Regions from separate parts of the Priestia sp. SRI_019 genome, predicted to be linked through region 2. Evidence: a T-box and tRNA genes for the amino acid it is inferred to sense, from the RefSeq annotation. Region 2 holds a T-box; the other holds one or more tRNA genes.
What was found. The T-box of region 2 lies ahead of trpS (tryptophan--tRNA ligase). A T-box ahead of a tRNA ligase gene usually reads a tRNA of that ligase, here a tRNA-Trp.
Positions count from the first base shown of each region.

Region 1 (3,268 bases), on a different contig from region 2:
ACTTGCATCGTGCTAGTGTGCGTATCATTAGGACTGTATGCATACTTTAAGCTGAAAAAAATGAAAAATTGATACTAGATGGCTATTTCCCTCATCTAAAACAAGAAAGATACAACGAGATAAAAAGCAACTGTTATTCCAGCTGCAATTAAAGCTGGCTTTAATTTATACTTGGCATATTCAATAACAGATAAATCTAATATTTTGGCGATGGTATTCGTATCGTCGCTTAAAGGCGAAGAAAACGCTCCAAATGAACCGCTTGCAAACACCGCACCGATAATTAATGGCAAAGAAAGATCTGCAGAACTCGCAAGCGATACGCCAAGCGGCATTAAAATCCCCCACGTCCCCCAAGCAGACCCGATAAAGTAAGAAATAGCAGCTCCAAACACAAACATAAAAGGAGTGACAAACATTTGAGGAATCCACTTAGAATGTGCGGTCACGAAATTCGAAAAACCCAAGTCTTCTGTAACAGCGGATAACCCCCATACTACCGATAACAGCAAAATAACTGACATTAAGTCATTCCCTCCTGTGATAAACCCATTAAGCAAATTCTGTAATGTAAAGCGCTGAAATAAGAAAAAAATGAGGGTAATTAACGTAGTCATAATTAAAGCTACTACCATCGCTTCTAGCACGTCTGCTTTAATAAATGCTTCAAAAAAGGTGTGACTCTTACGATGTCCACTCCACCATGTTAAAAGTAAGGTGAGTGAAATCACAATAAGTAAAGGCACTAACAGATTCCAAGGCTTAGAAGGCAAATCCTTCGATACGCAAGGATGACAATCATGCCAATCTTTTTCGTCTTCTTTCTTGAGCTTCATAGGAGCTGTAGATGTTGAATGATGAAAAAAGCTTAAATAAATCCCTACTAAAATAATCACAATCGAAAAGAAATTATAAGGAATGCTTTGAATGAACAAAGAATAAGCGTCTTGTTTTATGCCTTGATGATCAATCGCCATTTGAATGATGGATACCATGTATCCTACAAATGCCGTTGCCACGGGAATTAAGACGATAACAGGAGTAGCAGTTGTTTCAATAACAAACCCTAGCTCTGCTGTCGTCATTTTCACTTTTTTCAGCAGCGCTCTCATGATGGGCGCGATTGTAACAAAACGAAATGTGGGAGCACTGAATGTTCCAATGGTTGAAACATAGGTTAAAATAAGGGCTTTTTTTCTTGTATCAATTCTTTCAGCAGCTGTTTCTACAAAACCTTTAACTCCTCCAGCCATCTTAATCATTCCGATAAGCCCTGAAAACGCGTATAAAAAGACGACGATTTCTATATTACTTTTATTTCTAAGAGCTTGTACAACATAGTGAAGTAGCTTTTCAACACCTCCGATAATCGAATGATCAATTAAATAAGCGCCTACTAATAAGCCTAAAAACAACCCTGGCAGCACTTGTTTCGTGAAAATAGCTATGGGAATAACAATTAAAAACGGTATAATCGAAAACCAACTAGATTCCATAGGACTCTCCCCTATCTTAAAAACCATATTAGATGTCTTCACGTATCGTTCATTAGCTTTTAATGTAACCCCAATATTGTGTGTGTATTCACGAAAGCAACACGTATAAGCAGTACTGCTTTAATAAAATATTTCTGATTACAAACAGCATAATAAAACTCTTTATTTCTACAACAAAAAAGCAGTTTGCACATGCAAACTGCTTTTGAAAAGAAGCGGAAGACGAAGTTCGAAATCGCGACCCCCACCTTGGCAAGGTGGTGTTCTACCACTGAACTACTTCCGCGCATATATGAAAGTAAAGATGCAGGTGAAGGGACTTGAACCCCCACGTCATAAGACACTAGATCCTAAGTCTAGCGCGTCTGCCAATTCCGCCACACCCGCGTGTGAATTAAAAGCTAACTCCAAAGTGGCAGGGGCAGTAGGAATCGAACCCACACTGACGGTTTTGGAGACCGTAGTTCTACCTTTAAACTATGCCCCTAGAAATGATTTCTTCAAAAGAACCTCGTTTATTAACGACGCTATATCATAATAAAAAATATATGGAATTTCGTCAATAGATCTTTTGATGAATCATAACTAGTACTAGCGGTTTTCAAAAAACTGTGAGGCATATCACAGCTTTTTACACATTACCTTCACCAGCTGCAGTCCTCTTTAATCTCCCCTATTTGTTTTTAGAGACTCTGCTGTAACAAAGTACTATACAAAATGTCTCCAAAATCTTGTAAAGACCGAAAGAATATGTAGGAGTGCAGATTTTACAGGAGGCACGTTTTTTTGAGAATCCGTATTAACATTCACAGGTTCTCCCTCATTCCCCACAAGCATACTGTGAGAAATTTTAGTTTCAATAGCCCCTGTTAACTCGGCTGCAAATTCTTCACTATCTATCATAACCATGGATTCAGTGTTTAAAAATGCAGATCGTGAATCTAAGTTAAAAGAACCAACTGCACTTAAACGCTGATCATAAACAACAGATTTCCCGTGAATTGAATAAGGCTTTTGATATTCATAAAGCTTCGAACCAGCTTTTATAACGCGATTCTTTACTCCCAAGTATGCAGAAAAAGCCATCGCATTTGGCGTGGATGTAATCGAATTAGTTAAAATAATTCTTTGCACTTTTGGTTTCACTCGCTTATCTATATACTGTTCCATCTCTTTTGTTGGTACGATATAAGGACTTTGAACAACAATGGATTTTTCAGCTTGTTGGGAAAGCTTAATAAATGTTTTCCATATAAAAGGACTTTTATTCATTCTTTGGATAGGATTTGTAATAAAAGAAACTTTTCTTGTAGGTATCGTTGATTCTCTCCATACAATATAAGGATGAACAAAAGGTTCGTTTGCTTTTTTGGCCTCTTCGTATTGATCTATCAACAATTTTTTTCCTGAAAGACCGCGAAATTGTTTAGTTTTGTTGAGCTTTGGAAAAGCTTTGCGTGTATACGGATGAGTCCATAATTTCTCTACATACTTCTCCATCGAGAGAATGGCACTATGACTTTCTTGCTTTGTGTTATAAATCAGCACATCACGGTCATAGACAAAATTTTTATTTGGTTGACTGGCCAAGTATTTATCTCCAATGTTTCGTCCTCCACTAATACCTAATTGGCCATCGACTACTATTATTTTATCGTGAAGACGATTATGCCATGTCCAAGGTTTAAAAATAATAAAGGGCTCATAGTACTTTAATTCAATATTATTGTGGAAAGCTAGAGCATACAGAACATTTTTTCTCTTGCCTTTTA
Region 1 covers NZ_JBYCZN010000002.1:547,070-550,337, forward strand. Annotated here, with positions in the region: gene AC2YJL_RS13075 (Na+/H+ antiporter NhaC family protein) at 96-1,496, opposite strand; tRNA gene AC2YJL_RS13080 (tRNA-Gly) at 1,711-1,782, opposite strand; tRNA gene AC2YJL_RS13085 (tRNA-Leu) at 1,802-1,883, opposite strand; tRNA gene AC2YJL_RS13090 (tRNA-Trp) at 1,910-1,983, opposite strand; gene AC2YJL_RS13095 (phospholipase D-like domain-containing protein) at 2,205-3,268, opposite strand, start outside.
Region 1: it has a tRNA-Trp gene. The T-box ahead of trpS (tryptophan--tRNA ligase) is inferred to sense a tRNA for this amino acid. The anticodon was not compared.

Region 2 (3,268 bases):
GCCGCCATCGCTGGAACTGAACCGTCTTTTGTAATTTGTTCTGTAATACCTTTACGATCAATTGCATAAGCTAATGCTTTACGAATGTTCACGTTGTCTAAAGGTTTTTGTTCTGTATTAAACTTGTACCAGTAAGTACCTGCAATCTCTTGAATGTTTAATGAACCGTCTTTCTTTAATTCAGGAAGTGCATCAGCCGGTAATTGACCAGTAGGCATACCCGCCCAGTCTAACTCACCGTTTTTAAACATTGAAAGTTCAGTGTTATTATCATTGATCATGTACATTTCAACTTTTTTAAGTTTTACAGCATCTTTATCCCAATAGTTTTCATTAGGAACTAACTCGATTTTGTCATTATGTTTCCAAGCTTTAAGCTTGAAAGGACCGTTTGACGTATAGTTTTCGCCTGCATTTGTGTACCATTTTTCATTTGATTCAGCAATTTTCGTATTCACTGGGAAGTACGTATAAAAAGCTGTTAATTCTAAGAAATATGGCGTTGGGTTTTCTAATGTTACTTCAAGCGTTTTATCATCTGTTGCTTTAACGGCAACATCCTCTAATGAACCTTTTCCTTCATTGGCAGCTTGTGCATTTTTAACATAGTATAATTGATATGCATATTGAGATTCGTTTTTAGGATCTAACGCCCATTTCCATGCATATTCGAAATCTTTTGCTGTTACAGGGTCACCATTTGACCATTTTGCATCGTCGCGAATCGTAAACGTATATTTAGTTTGGTCATCGCTGACCTTCACATCTTTCGCCATTGCATTTTCAGGTTTTCCATCTTTACCGATACGAGTTAAACCTTCAAATGTTTGTAATAATACGTTTGATGACGTTGAATCATTAGCTAAGCCTGGGTTTAGTGAAAAAGGCTCAGTTTTAATGTTTACGCGAAGCTCTTGCTCTTTTTTCTTGTCGCCGCCATCACTGCTAGCATTTTCACTGCCACCAGATTCTTTGTTAAATCCACATGCAGCTAAAAACAAGCTCATTACAAGCAGCAAACTGAAAAGAATCGACAACCTTTTCTTCATTGCGTGTTACCCCCTATTAAATTTTGTTTGTGTAGCAACCATATTTTTTTGATATGCACTAATTTCTTAATCCTCTTTCAATACAAAATAATCAGTTATTTTTTCACGTAGTAGAGCGTTAAAGACCTCGCTGCAAAATTATTCTTCTACCCTATGAAACTGTCATCAATTGTTTACATGCTGTAAATCCAATGTATGCGCTTAATATGTAGAAGACTCATTCATTACAAAATTCGCTAATTGAAACAAAACATTGTCTATTTTGTGTTTTCTGAAAAATTAAGAAATTGTAATACCTTTGTAAAAAATATGTTTGTTACGCCTATTATAAATATTTTAAAAATTTATTGCAATACTATTATTTAATGGTATTTTTTTGTCATGAGGGAAAAAACCTTATCTTATAAGGATTGTGCCTACTTGTCAGACTTCTAAAATCTTTTTTGTAGTATAGGTATTACGATAGTATTACAAAGCTATTAGAAATACTAAATAAAAGATTTTTACCAAATCCTCCACCAAATTTTCATCAAGAAATGCTTTAATTAAAAGGTTCTTGTCTTTTTTTGCCGCTGAAAAATTCCAGTAAATTGTCTTATAAAACTTTTTAGCGATAAGATGTTTAAATTCCTGCTTTTTCGCGTTATAATAACGAATAACTATATAATTAAAGCTGTGAAAAAGAGTAGTATGCAGAATTTTCATTTTTAGAGAGTTTGTGGCTGGTGAGAACAAACATTGAAACCTGCAGAATGGACTTTGGAGCTTTCAAGTGCAAAGCTTGAACGTTGACCTCAACGTTATATGAATAAAGATAGTTCACAATTATGTGTGCTAATTAGGGTGGCAACGCGGTCCATTCGCCCCTAGCTTATGCTAGGAGCGGATGGGCCTTTTTATGTTGTATTCGTAAATTAGCATCATATATGTGCAGATGAAAGGAAGATTTGATGAAAACAATTTTTTCAGGTATTCAACCAAGCGGTACAATCACTTTAGGTAACTACATTGGAGCGATGAAGCAATTTGTTGAACTTCAACATGACTATAACTGTCATTTTTGTATTGTAGATCAGCATGCGATTACAACGCCTCAAGATCGTTTAGCACTTCGTAAAAACATTCGCAGCCTTGCTGCTCTGTATGTAGCGGTAGGAATTGATCCAGCAAAATCGACTTTATTTATTCAATCGGAAGTACCTGCCCACACAGAAGCGGGATGGATGTTACAGTGCGTAGCGTATATCGGTGAACTTGAACGTATGACTCAGTTTAAAGATAAGTCCGCTGGAAAAGAAGCAGTATCAGCAGGATTACTAACTTATCCTCCATTAATGGCAGCGGATATTCTTTTATACAACACCGATTTGGTTCCAGTTGGTGAAGATCAAAAGCAGCATTTAGAATTAACGCGTGACTTAGCTGAGCGCTTTAACAAAAAATACAATGATATCTTCACTATTCCTGAAGTACGTATTCCAAAAGTGGGCGCACGCGTCATGTCTCTTCAAGATCCTACGAAAAAAATGAGCAAGTCCGATCCAAACCAAAAAGCTTTCATTACGCTCTTGGATGACGCAAAAACAATTGAAAAGAAAATCAAAAGTGCCGTAACAGATTCAGAAGGTATTGTTCGCTATGATAAAGAAAATAAGCCAGGTATTTCAAACTTATTAAGTATTTATTCAATCCTAGCCAATAAATCGATCGAAGACATTGAAGCAATGTACGAAGGCAAAGGTTATGGTGACTTTAAAGCTGACACAGCTAAAGTGGTAGCTGAAGCACTCGCTCCAATTCAAGAAAGATATTATGAATTAGTTGATTCTAGCGAGCTAGATGATATTTTAGATCAAGGTGCCGATAAAGCAAATGCAACGGCTAATAAAATGCTTCGCAAAATGCGAAACGCAATGGGAATTGGCCGTAAACGTTAAAAAAACGACTGCTATGCAGTCGTTTTTTTTAATTAACTTTTGGCTCTTGTTCAATTTCCCAAAGTTTCTCAAAGAAAGGTTGTCCTTTTACTAAGCGCTCGCATAATAATTTATGCTTCGGTGACCACCCTGACTTCGTTTCATCGTATAGCTGACTCCATACGTCTTGAAACGACATCTCTTGAATGTCTTCGTATTTCGTTGGATTCCACTCCGTGTACCAGTAGCGGATTTGAGCTGTATTTTTTGTGGTATGTAGCTGATCAAGTGCCATAAATAACA
Region 2 covers NZ_JBYCZN010000003.1:84,080-87,347, reverse strand. Annotated here, with positions in the region: gene AC2YJL_RS18785 (peptide ABC transporter substrate-binding protein) at 1-1,049, opposite strand, end outside; T-box leader at 1,716-1,920, shown strand; gene trpS (tryptophan--tRNA ligase) at 1,997-2,986, shown strand; gene AC2YJL_RS18775 (YjbA family protein) at 3,015-3,268, opposite strand, start outside.